4 regions of the Alteromonas sp. 38 genome follow, and region 3 is predicted to be linked to each of the others. Evidence: predicted binding sites of a transcription regulator. Region 3 holds the regulator's gene; each other region holds the start of a gene.
What was found. Region 3 encodes sigma-54, which starts transcription at its own class of promoters, with help from an activator protein. Its sites were predicted from a motif close to GTTGGCACGNNNNTNGNNT; they were not measured.
Positions count from the first base shown of each region.

Region 1: a site for sigma-54 is predicted at 1,968-1,986, ahead of fliE (flagellar hook-basal body complex protein FliE). Genes of this name have one in related genera too.
Region 2: a site for sigma-54 is predicted at 1,036-1,054, ahead of FLAVO9R_RS11900 (exopolysaccharide biosynthesis protein). Genes of this name have one in related genera too.
Region 4: a site for sigma-54 is predicted at 1,852-1,870, ahead of FLAVO9R_RS11020 (DUF4097 family beta strand repeat-containing protein). Genes of this name have one in related genera too.

Region 1 covers NZ_LR733300.1:1,174,224-1,177,436, forward strand. Annotated here, with positions in the region: gene FLAVO9R_RS05000 (sensor histidine kinase) at 1-268, shown strand, start outside; gene FLAVO9R_RS05005 (sigma-54-dependent transcriptional regulator) at 287-1,627, shown strand; gene fliE (flagellar hook-basal body complex protein FliE) at 2,089-2,418, shown strand; gene fliF (flagellar basal-body MS-ring/collar protein FliF) at 2,431-3,213, shown strand, end outside.
Region 2 covers NZ_LR733300.1:2,736,736-2,739,948, reverse strand. Annotated here, with positions in the region: gene FLAVO9R_RS11905 (sigma-54-dependent transcriptional regulator) at 1-724, opposite strand, end outside; gene FLAVO9R_RS11900 (exopolysaccharide biosynthesis protein) at 1,302-1,907, shown strand; gene FLAVO9R_RS11895 (LysR family transcriptional regulator) at 1,980-2,915, opposite strand; gene FLAVO9R_RS11890 (rhodanese-like domain-containing protein) at 2,989-3,213, opposite strand, start outside.
Region 3 covers NZ_LR733300.1:834,027-837,239, reverse strand. Annotated here, with positions in the region: gene lptB (LPS export ABC transporter ATP-binding protein) at 1-562, shown strand, start outside; gene FLAVO9R_RS03560 (RNA polymerase factor sigma-54) at 638-2,122, shown strand; gene hpf (ribosome hibernation promoting factor) at 2,152-2,439, shown strand; gene ptsN (PTS IIA-like nitrogen regulatory protein PtsN) at 2,448-2,891, shown strand; gene rapZ (RNase adapter RapZ) at 2,930-3,213, shown strand, end outside.
Region 4 covers NZ_LR733300.1:2,549,639-2,552,851, forward strand. Annotated here, with positions in the region: gene FLAVO9R_RS11010 (DUF445 domain-containing protein) at 1-1,118, opposite strand, end outside; gene arsC (arsenate reductase (glutaredoxin)) at 1,122-1,538, opposite strand; gene FLAVO9R_RS11020 (DUF4097 family beta strand repeat-containing protein) at 1,929-2,600, shown strand; gene FLAVO9R_RS11025 (sugar O-acetyltransferase) at 2,632-3,195, shown strand.

The sequences.
Region 1 (3,213 bases), 340 kb from region 3:
ACATGAAAATAGGGTGCTACTTTGCGTTAACGATAAGGGACCAGGTGTACCCAATACCCTAATCAATAAAATATTCGAGCCGTTCTTTACCACCAAAACCCATGGCACAGGGCTGGGGTTAGCCGTGGTGAAATCGGTAGCTAAAGCACATAACGGTTCGCTTAGCATGGTAAATCTTAATGAAGGAGGTGCTTGCTTCACGCTTGCATTGCCTTGTAACACTCAGGCTATCGGGCAACACAATAAGCCTCACTCAAATGTCGCTTAATTGCTAGGAGAATTAGAAATGTCTAAAACAACTATTCTTATCGTGGAAGACGATGCTGGATTACGCGAAGCGTTGTACGACACCCTATTACTAGGCGATTACGATGTTGTAGATGCCGACTGTGCCGAGGCTGCGTTAATGGTCTTAGCGGGTCGAAAGATAGACCTTGTGGTGAGTGACATCCAAATGGGTGAAATGAGCGGCCTTACTTTATTGAAAAGTATTAAGGCGAAATACCCTCAACTGCCTGTATTGTTAATGACAGCGTATGCCACCATCGATGATGCCGTGCAGGCCATGCGAGATGGGGCAACTGATTATCTGTCTAAGCCATTCGCACCTGAAGTGCTACTTAATCTTGTTGGGCGCTATGCACCTGCTCAAAAAGTAGAATCTTGCACGCCTATTGTGGCTGACCCTTCTAGTTTAAAACTACTCGAATTATCAAGAAAAGTGGCGAAGTCAGAAGCGACCGTGATGGTACTGGGTCCAAGTGGTTCTGGTAAGGAAGTACTTTCTCGCTATATACACGATCAGTCTACTCGCGCCGATGCGCCTTTTGTGGCAATTAACTGCGCCGCTATTCCTGAAAATATGCTTGAAGCTACCTTGTTCGGTTATGAAAAAGGCGCGTTTACCGGCGCGATTCAAGCGTGCCCAGGTAAATTTGAACAAGCCCAAGGCGGTACACTGCTATTAGATGAAATTACCGAAATGGATTTAGCACTTCAGGCGAAACTACTTCGTGTTATTCAAGAGCGTGAAGTAGAACGACTGGGTGGGCGCAAAACGATTAAACTAGATGTGCGGGTGATTGCCACCAGTAACCGCGATTTACGTAAAGCGGTAGAGCTAGGAAACTTCCGAGAAGATTTATATTACCGCTTAAATGTTTTTCCTATCACATGGCGGCCACTTGCTGAGCGTCCAGGTGATATTGTACCGCTAGCTGAACACCTGATTAATCGTCACACTAGCGTACAAGGCTTAGGCAATGTTCGCCTCAGTGCCGCTGCACGAAATAAATTGGCGCAATACACTTGGCCAGGTAACGTGCGAGAGCTTGAAAATGTTATTCAGAGGGCACTCATACTGTGTGAAGACGGCAGTATAGAGTCTGGTGACTTAATGATTGATATGGCGGTGCATGACGAGATGGCAGTAAAGCAGGACGAGCCCGAAGATAATAGTCGTTTAGGCTCAGAGCTTCGCCAGCAAGAACATCAAATCATCCTCGATACACTTACCCTGTGTAACGGTAAGCGTAAAGATGTGGCAGAAAAACTCGGTATCAGCCCTCGAACCTTACGTTATAAATTGGCCCGAATGCGTGAAGATGGGATTGAATTACCTGCTTAACATATCAAACTAGCTTGGTAACAAAGAGGGGGCTTTTATTCTTTATTTTAGGCCCTTATTTTTTAGCGGGATATCTACTTTGCTGTAGTGTATCTTGCCTTGCCTTGCCTTGCCTTGCCTTGCCTTGCCTTGCCTTGCCTTGCCTTGCACTTGGTTGTGCGTCACGGTAACGTGCGGAGCGTTTTGCGCTGCTCCGAGCTATTTTACATTGCGCATTTACACCACTTTACACCTATTCACTTTCTTGACGCTATTTCCCCCTCTCTGTCATAAAATTGGCTACTTCCTTAAAAAATTGCGTAAGTCATTGCTTTAAAATGGCTTTTGTATGAATTTTAAAGTTGGCTTGCCACTTGCTAGTAGTCTTATAGTTATAAGTAGTTGTCTTATAGTTAAGTGTTAGTCATCAGAGCGCATTGTCATTAAACGACAATTCCCCATCAATATTCTAAGGAGTGGTTATGGACGTTAAAGCCAATAGTTTATACCAAGAAATGCAGAGCATGATTGGGCAAACTCGTATGCCTTCAAACGAACTTCAACCCTCAAATGAGATTAACCCCTCAGCGAGTGATTTTTCTACCATGCTTAAACAAGCGGTAGATGGGGTTAATGGCATGCAATTAGAATCTAAAGATGCACAACAGCGGTTTGAAATGGGTGACCAGTCATTGAGCCTCGCTGAAGTTATGCTTACAAAAGAGAAAGCAGGCATAGCCTTTGAGGCCACAGTTCAAGTACGAAATAAAGTGCTTGAAGCGTATAAAACCATTATGAACATGCCGGTGTAGTTGGAGTAAGTCATGGCTGAAGCAACAGGCACAAATTTAACCGTTAACGACCCTTCCATGGGGAACGATAACGAGCCTGAGAATAAATCAGGATTCATGGATACCTTAGGCAGTGCTGACATGATGCGCCAGATGGCGCTAGTGGTAGTGCTTGTTATTTGTGTCGCGATTGCAGTTTTTATATTAATTTGGGCGCAAGAGCCTGATTTTCGTCCGTTAGCAAAAATGGAAACCCAAGAGCTTATTGAAACCTTGGATTATATGGACGCCAATCAAATTGAATATCGTTTAGAGGGAAACACGGTATACGTTCGAAGTGACGAATTTCAAACTATACGCTTGGGTATGACACGTCAGGGCTTAACCGGCTCTTCTGATGCTGGTACCGATATTATCATGCAGGACATGGGATTCGGAGTAAGTCAGCGGGTAGAGATGGAACGCTTGAAACATGCCCGTGAACAACAAATAGCCGCCACTATTGAAGATATCTCAAGTATACAAAAAGCACGCGTTTTGTTGGCTATGCCAAAAGAGAACGTATTTGCTCGCCGAGAGAAAAAAGCCTCGGCTACGGTAGTACTTACCGCTAAGCGCGGCAAAGTGATTGCGGGAGAGGAAGTTGACTCAGTTATCGATATTGTGGCGTCAGCGGTACAAAACATGGAGCCATCTGCGGTAACGGTGACCGATAGCAATGGCCGATTACTAAATTCGGGTTCACAAGACTCGCTAAGTGCTCGAGCACGAAAAGAATATGAAATTGAAAGACAGCGCGAACAAGAATACCTAGAA
Region 2 (3,213 bases), 1.9 Mb from region 3:
GCATGTCGATAGGCATTTCAGTGATTTCATCTAAGAATAAACACCCGCCTTCAGCTTGTTCAAAAACTCCTTCTTTACGGCCAACTGCACCAGTAAAGGCGCCTTTTTCATGGCCAAATAATTCGCTACCAATCAGTTCTTTTGAAAAGGCACCACAGTTAGTGACGACATAAGGCCCTTCACTTTGAGAGGCGCGGTGAATGGCGGCTGCCACTACCTCTTTACCTACACCACTTTCGCCAAGCAGCATGACGTTAGCGCTCGTTCTGCTCACTCTTTCAATTAGTTTGTAGAGTTCTTTCATTGGCGCAGACTCGCCAATAAGTAAGTCGAAATGCTTTTCGATTTTTTCGCTGGTATCTTCAGCAACTTTAGGTTTCCCCGTTAATACCGCTTCAATGTCTTCACGCTGAATAGGTTTAACAAGGTAATCAATATTGGGGCCACATAAGCCTTTAATGACACCTTTTACCGATGGGTGTCCGGTAATAAGGGTAATACGTGGGCGTTTAGGAAGGGCGTTAAGTTCATCGAACAAGTGCGCGCCGCTGCCATCTGGCAACATGAAATCAAGTAATACATGATCGAAAGTTTCTTTCTTTAACCAGTCTCGCGCTTCGCCTAATGTGGCTGCGGTTAGTACTTCGTGACCGAGAAACTCAATAATAGTGCAGGCCACCTCGGTAAACTCGGCATCATCATCTACAAGTAAAACAGTTAACACTTGAATATCCCTTCTGTAATGACCAACCACTTCCTGATAGCTACACTAAGTGACTTGGGTAGGTGAATTGACCAGATTTTATAATTATTTGTGCATTATTACATTCAAACGTAGACCTTGTCGCATTCATACTCAACTTTGGTTGAACAATGCAGCAATATCTTTTAGCTAGCGTTACGATGCGTTCCACGCATTAAATTAAACGATGGCTAGCTAAATATAATCCGCACACCGACATATCTTTACCTGATAAAGCACAGATTGTGCCGTTTGCTACCAAAAAAGCACAGATTGAAACAGCGACCAACTCCAATGGCACAATTATCGCATTGTCATTCGCATTGTAGCTCTGTAACCGAATGCGAAAACTCAGCGCTTATGTCCAAATTTCTGAAAAATTTATCTCAGATTTTTACCTGTAGTCAGCGTTAAGTATAAGCGGTGTGTACGGTGATATTGCTCAACAAGTTTATTTATTGATGGAATAACCAAAGCGTATTGCGCTTCGCTATCACCCAAGACGCATAGGTTTCGATGGAAATAAGGCAGTTGTCTTAGCCATATATAGGGAATGAAAATGTTTAAGGAAACCGGTGCAAGATCAATGACACTTTATGAGTTGTTGGGAAAGATGCAGCCTAAAAACACCACTGATGTTATGGCGTTTTCCGAGTTTTGGAATGCCATGGAAAAAAGGGGGTTTGGACCCATGTTAGCTTTGCCTGCGTTTATTGCGGCAACGCCCATAGGAGCCATCCCCGGTGTGCCCACCATTACCGGTGTGACAATTTTACTGATAGCAATGCAAATTTTACTCGGTCGACGTCACCCGTGGCTTCCCGCTACCATTATGAAAATTGAAATGGATGCTGAGCGAATAGAATTTTTGGTTAATAAAATGAAACCCGTGGCGGTAAGGTTTGATCGTTTCTTAATGCCACGCTGGTTTTTTATGCGTCAACCTGTGTTTCGTTCTCTCATTGCGCTGAGCTGCGCGGCTTGTGGATTGATGATGGTGCCATTAGAGTTAGTGCCGTTCATGGGGTTAATACCGGCGTTTGCAGTATTGATTATGGCTATAGGTATGGCAACAGATGACGGTGCGGTAGCACTATTTGGATTGTCCATTGCCCTATTTGGCTTTTTGTATGGGGGACAACAATTAGCGCTAGGTATTGGATAGGCGAACTCAGCTTTCAATTACAGAACAAAAAATTAAGTATAATTCGGCGCTAACAGGTTGCCACTGCTTAAGCTACCGCTGTAAAGACTCTACGCATTGTTCAAGCATGCCATCAGCAGAAGGAAGCTGCATCGATTGGTATCGAAGTTCACCGATAAAGCTTCTCGCTGCGGGCCCTAGACCATCGCCATCTTCGAATGTGAGATAAAGCATAGCGCGGCGTAAACCGCTGCTGCTATCAAGAGGTAGTGGCAGCAATAGCCCTTCTTCTAATTCTTTTTTAATGATAGCGATAGGTAACCAAGCAAATCCAAGTCCTTGAGAAATCATATCTACTGACGTTCTAATGTGGCTAACCGTCCAGCGTTGCTCAGCGCCAAGCCAACCTGCATCAACTTTACGTTCAGCCGATGAATCCCTTACTACAATTTGACGATGCGACTTCAAATCTTCTAGTGTTAACGCACGGTCGAGAGCGTGCAAAGGATGATCGACATGCGCTACAGCGGCAAAGTCTATCTCGCATAAATCTTCACTGAATCCGCCGGGGTAGGGGAAAGGTGAAATCGCGATATCGACATTGCCACTATCAAGCAAGGAGTTAGCGCCGCTTAACACGGTTTCTTCAATCTCGATACGTAGAAGAGGAAATTCTTCAGACACTTTGCTCAATACATTATAAAGTAAGTCTGATGGGAAAATGATATCAACAGCGATGCGAAGAAGGGTTTCGGTTCCCGCTTGTAAGCTAGCCGCTACAGCTTCTAACTTCTGAGCTTCATTTAATACAAACGCCGCTCGCCGATACATTAACTCGCCTTGAGGAGAGAGTTTTACTTTACGCCCACTGTTTTCAAACAGCACAACGCCAATGGCGTTTTCTAACTTTTGAACTGCGTGATGCACACTAGATTGGCTCTTGTGCACTAATGCGGCAGCTTGATTGAAGCCTCCCGCATCAACCACTGCCTTAAACATGCGCCACTGTTCTAACGTAGATTTTAACATCCGCGAGCTCTAATCGATTATTCTGTCACAGTATAGCGCGGTTATACCACAAGCGGCCAGAGGCTGTCAGCGCTTATGCGTCGGTGGCTTGCTTAATATCGCTAATTGAACACGTTACCACGCTCACGTTGTCATACCCCATGTTCATTAGCTGTTCGGCAGCTAACTTAGCACGAATGCCTGAGGCGCAATGAATATAGATTGGAAATTTGGCATCTTTACATTTTTCGATAACTTTCATCTCAAGTACGCCACGAGGAATATTTAACGCAGCTTCTACAGGGCTAGAAGCTGCCTC
Region 3 (3,213 bases):
TGATAAGGGCAAAATCAGTATTGATGACAGCGAATTAACCCATGAGCCCATGCACGAGCGTGCACGACGCGGAATTGGGTATTTACCGCAAGAGGCCTCAATTTTTAGAAAATTGACGGTGTTTGAGAACATCATGGCTATCTTACAGACCCGTAAAGGGTTGAGTTCAGCGGAACAAGAACAAGAAGCCGATGCGCTACTTGATGAATTTAATATCAACCATATACGTAATAGTACGGGTATGAGTTTATCCGGTGGTGAACGTCGCCGGGTAGAAATCGCGCGAGCATTAGCCGCTGATCCGCAATTTATTTTGCTTGATGAGCCATTTGCTGGTGTTGATCCTATATCGGTTAATGATATAAAGAAGATCATTCAACATCTTCGTGACAGAGGAATTGGAATCCTCATCACCGATCACAACGTAAGAGAAACACTGGATGTGTGTGAGAAAGCGTATATTGTGAGCCAAGGCGAACTCATCGCGCAAGGGACAGCAGAACAAGTTTTAAGTAATCAGAAAGTAAGGGATGTATACCTAGGAGAACAATTCAGGCTATAGTTACTGTAACCGAATTGTCATTTTCAGTTTTAAGCACGGGTATATTCACAACAAGAGTTTAAAAATAAGACGTAGATGAAACCATCTTTACAGCTAAAGTTCAGTCAACAACTTACCATGACACCGCAGTTGCAGCAGGCAATCAAGCTGCTGCAGTTGTCTACGCTCGACCTGCAACAAGAGATTCAGGAAGCACTAGACTCAAACCCACTTTTGGAAGTTGAAGAAGGCGGCGATGACCATCCTGTTGAGAAAAACAACATGGACGGCGACGACCCTTCTGTAGAAGCTGCTCCTACTGCATCTAGCGATTCGTTAGAAGCAGGTGACGCGCTTGAAAAGAACGACCTTCCCGATGAACTGCCAATCGACAGTACGTGGGATGAGTATTACTCGGCCTCTTCTGCTCCCGCCCCTGGTCCATCAAATAATGATGACGACCAACTGTTTCAGGGTGAAACCACCGACAATATTCAAGACCACTTGCTATGGCAAATGCGGTTAACCCCGTTTTCGGATACCGACCGCGCCATTGCTACCGCCATTATCGACTCAATCGATGAATCTGGTTACCTGAACGTCCCCATCGAACAGATTTTAGAATCAGTGAATTCTGACGACGTAGAAGAATTGGTGGAAATGGACGAAGTTGAATGTGTACTCAAACGTATTCAAATGTTCGACCCTATCGGTTCAGGTTCGCGTACACCGCAAGAATGTTTGCTTGTACAGCTTCGCCAGTTCTCAGACGATACGCCATGGCTTGCAGAAGCAAGACAACTTATCAATGAGTACTCGGACCTACTTAGCAGCAAAGACTACCGTACGTTAATGCGCAAGAGCCGTTTGAAAGAAGATCAACTTCGCGAAGCCATGCGCTTACTGCAAACGTTGAATCCTCGTCCAGGTAGTGCATTAATTACCAAAGAACCGGAATACGTTATTCCTGATGTTTCGGTAAACAAGAAGAATGGCCGCTGGGTGGTAGAACTTAACCCCGATAGCTTGCCAAAGTTAAGCGTAAATCAGCAATATGCCGCTATGAGCAGACGCTCTAAAAACAGCAGCGATTCGCAATTTATTCGCTCACATATGCAAGAAGCCAAATGGTTTATAAAAAGCCTTGAATCAAGGAACGACACCTTGATGAAAGTAGCAAACTGTATTGTGCAGCAACAAATGGGCTTTTTCGAGCACGGCCCAGAAATGATGAAACCAATGGTGCTAAATGATGTCGCAGAAATGGTAGATATGCATGAATCCACCATCTCACGTGTCACCACGCAAAAATATATGCATACCCCACGTGGCATATTTGAGTTGAAATATTTCTTCTCTAGTCACGTAGCAACGGAATCTGGTGGTGAGTGTTCATCTACCGCTATTCGCGCACTAATTAAAAAGCTTGTGGCTGCGGAAACGCCCAGCAAGCCATTAAGCGATAGCAAGATTGCTCAATTGTTGGCCGAACAAGGCATCAAAGTTGCCCGGCGGACAATAGCAAAATACCGGGAATCATTATCGATTCCGCCGTCAAACCAACGCAAAAGCCTTATTTAAAGGCCTTGATAATTTAAGGAAGACGAAATATGCAAATCAACCTTACCGGTCATCATGTCGAAATTACTGATTCTTTGCGTAGCTATGTCGATACTAAGTTCAGCAAACTAGAGCGTCACTTTGATCACATATCTAATGTGCATGTCATCCTGAACGTCGAAAAACTTAATCAAAAAGCCGAAGCCACCATGCACCTCAGCGGAGCAGAAGTGTTTGCTTCATCACATAACACCGACATGTATGCGGCGATAGACAGCATGATCGACAAGCTCGACAGGCAAGTTATCAAGCATAAGGAAAAGCTGAAAAAGCACTAAATATTAGTATGGAAATTCAAGCCATAGTAAGTTTGGACCGCACCGAGTGTGCGGTTCAATGTAACAGTAAAAAACGTATTCTAGAGATTATTAGCGACATTGCTGCTAAAAATAATCCCGACATCGATCAGGCCACAGTGTTAAATAGCCTACTCGCCCGTGAACGAATGGGAAGTACGGGTATTGGCAATGGTATTGCATTGCCTCACGGTCGATTACCGGGCTTAGAACACGTTATCGCCATTATTGTAACCAGCAACCCTGCCATCGATTTTGATGCGCTTGACGATCAGCCCGTAGATATATTCTTTGCCCTGTTAGTGCCTGAAGAGAAAACAGAAGGTCACTTACAAACACTTGCTACCGTTGCGGGAAAACTAAGTGATAAAGAAACGGTGAAAGCCATTAGGCGGGCCTCCACCAGTGACGACATTATTACGGCTTTAAGCTAATAAAGCACAGCACCATATTTTAAAAGGGAGAAATGCAGGTGAAACTGATTATTATCAGTGGTCGATCCGGTTCGGGAAAATCAGTTGCACTACGTGCCCTTGAAGATTTAGGCTACTATTGCGTAGATAATATTCCGGTTAACCTTCTCCCTACCCTTACTCATACCGTGGTTGATGAATATGACCAAGTCGCGGTAAGTATCGATGTAAGGAATCTGCCAAAAAATCCAGCGGACTTGGTAGAGATTTTAGATTACCTACCCTCGTCTTGGTCTATGACCATTGTGTATATTGACGCCAGCGACGATGTGTTGGTGAAACG
Region 4 (3,213 bases), 1.7 Mb from region 3:
AAAAAGTCTGCCAACTCTGGTGCCATGTACTTTCCAGCTTCACCAATATGCCGGTCGAATGCGCTCGATAAGCGCTCATCGGTGGTTAAAGAACGGCCTAATTCATTTAACCAATGCATCACTTTAGTTTCTGCTTTACCATTTTCAGCCGTTAACGATTCAAGCATTCGGCTATGTAACGCTACCCAGCTTTTATTTAAAAACGCTTTAAGGGCGGGAGCATGAACCAGTTGCGCTTTATAATTGTTGATACGTTGAGCCATCGAGTCACTGGTTTGCACTTCGTGTAAAAAGTCATTTACCTGCTCGTCAAACGCATGTTTCAAAGGGTGATTATCATCGGCGTACACGTCATCAAGTACGCGAGAAACCGCTTTTACCGCAATAAGTGCTCCCCGCTCACTCAACCAAGTTGAAGGAAGTAGTTTTTCTAAACGGTTATGCTCTGTTTTAAGCCAATCTATGAGTGTGGCAGCAATATATTCTTGCGTTTCAGGCTCACCCATCAATTTAGCAACGTTTCCTAGCAGCTTATCTAATACAAGCTGATGATGCCGCTCTCGGGTAATACTGCTCAACACAGTGGCTATAAGCTGTTGTAAGTCGAGTTGATTAATTCCTTTTTCAGCTGTTTTACCGATAAAGGCTTTAACTGGCTTGTCATCCACTAAACGAAGAATGCCGGCAAGTGCATCACATAAAAATCGGCTTAATTTTTTCGCATGTTGAGGGTCTTCCAACCATCGCCCTGCCCCTTTGGCAGGTTGACTAGATGCAATTAAGCTTTCAATGGCACTAGCATGAAAGAATTTTTCTTTAACAAATAGTGATAAGTTTTGCGCTATCACTCTTTTATTGCTCGCGACAATATTGGTATGAGGAATGGGATACCGAGCAGGTATCGGTTTAAAAAGCGCTGTTACCGCAAACCAGTCGGCGAGCCCACCGACTAATGCAGCTTCACTAGCCATTTTTATCAGCCCCAACCATTTAGCACTAGCCAAGCTGGGAACATACACTTGTGTGACAATGGCTATCACGAAAACACCCGCGGCTATCAATAAGCAAATTAATGCATTTTGCTTCGCTCGCTTTAACTGCGAATGTTTGTCGTGCATAAATTACATCCTTTTACCAAGTTCATTTAATATTTGCTCACCATCTTCTTTAAAATAAGGGCCTGATGGCCATGAAGGTAGCAAGTCGAGTACTTTTTCACTAGGCCGACAAAGCCCTACGCCTTTTTCTGTGCAAACTATAGGCCTATTTACCAAAACTGGGTGTACCAACATAGCATCAAGCAAAGCATCGTCTGATACAGACTCATCCAGTAACCCTAACTCTTCTGCCGGTGACTTTGTTGTCCTGAGTGCTTGCCTAGGGGTTAAGTTCGCAGCTGCAAATAAACCAAGTAACTGAGAACGGGTCCAACCTTCGTTCAAATAATCTACAACAATTGGCGAGTACCCAGCATCTTCAATAATTTTAAGCACGTTACGAGATGTGCCGCAGGCGGGGTTATGGTGAATAACAATCATAATTTAGACCTTGTAGGAAAAGTGACTTACTGAATTAAGATAATAACAGCTTAACACATATGATATTTCATATTTATTATCATTTGAGTGTGTGTCCTACATATTCGAGTGTGTGTCCAATTCTCATAGTTTTTGATTAGTTACCAAAGCTGCTTTTACTAACAGCCTTTCACAACGCTCAGCTGTTTAAATAGAAATAACTTGAATGCCGAACAATTGGTGTATTTCGCTATTATCTAGTGAAGTCATCAAAAACTATGGTTGAGAGATGACACGGAAACTATTAAAACATTGATAATTATACTATTTTTATCTTGGCATGCTCTGTGATAGAAAAACATACATTAATGAGTAATTTAGAACGTTAAACAACACTGAAAAGGCTTCACGATGAAAAAAACACTTATTGCCAGCACTTTATGCTTTGCAGCGACAACAATCCTTTCGGGCTGCGTAATTCATGTTGGTAATGCCAGTGCCCAAGAGGGAGAGGATATAAGTAGCGTGTTTGGTAGTGTAGATGTAGCAGAACATCGCTCGGTAGGCGATCTTTCTTCGGTCAATGGCAATGTATCGATTGAAGATCATGCACAAGCGGAAGATATTAGCGTTGTGAACGGCGGTGTAGAGATAGGTTCTCATGTACGCATTGACGACATCAACATCGTGAATGGCGACCTTGATGCGGGATCGAATCTGCATGTAACTAACAGTATTGAAACCGTTAACGGCGATATTAATATTGAGAAGCAAAGTACCATTCAAGGCAGCGTAGAAACGGTTAATGGTGATATTGAAATTGTAGACAGCGTAGTTGAGAACAATATTGAAAGTATGAATGGAGACATCACCCTTAAAGGCGATACCTTAGTTAAGGGCGACATTATATATAAGATGCGTGATGAAGGCTGGCTGGAAAGAAATAGCACAAAACCTAAGCTCACCATCGACGATGATGTTTCTATCGGCGGCTCAATAATTCTTGAACGCCCTGTAAATATGGATATTGCTAACGCCGCTCTACAAGAAAAAGTGATTGTCAGTTATTCATCTAGCAAGTAAGGTCTTGGTATTATTCCAAATGTAGATTGGCATGAACGAAAAACAGAAAATGTTATCCGGTGAACTCTACTACCCTAGCGATCGTGAGTTAACCGGATTACGCAAGGCCTGCAGGATAAAATTGGACGAGCTTAATGCTACCTGTCAAACAGAACACAAAGCCCGCACTCGTCAATTAAAGGCGCTTTTTGGCACTACGGGCAAACGCCTATACATAGAGTCGTCTTTCAAGTGTGACTATGGCGAAAACATCCATGTGGGTGAAAACTTTTACGCTAATTTTAATTGCGTCATATTGGATGCCGCTAAAGTCACTATTGGTGACAATTGTATGATTGCACCGCAAGTAGGTATTTATACTGCCACACACCCTATCGATCCAACATCTAGACAAACCGGTATCGAGTTCGCAAAGCCAATTACTCTCGGTCACAATTGTTGGATTGGCGGTATGGCGGTAATAAATCCAGGTGTTACCTTAGGCAATAATGTGGTGGTAGCTTCAGGGGCCGTTGTCACCAAAAGCTTTGGTGACAACGTTGTTATTGGCGGTAATCCAGCCAAAATTATCAAGCATCTTGACGCTAAAAATTAACAATACCTATTTAACCTA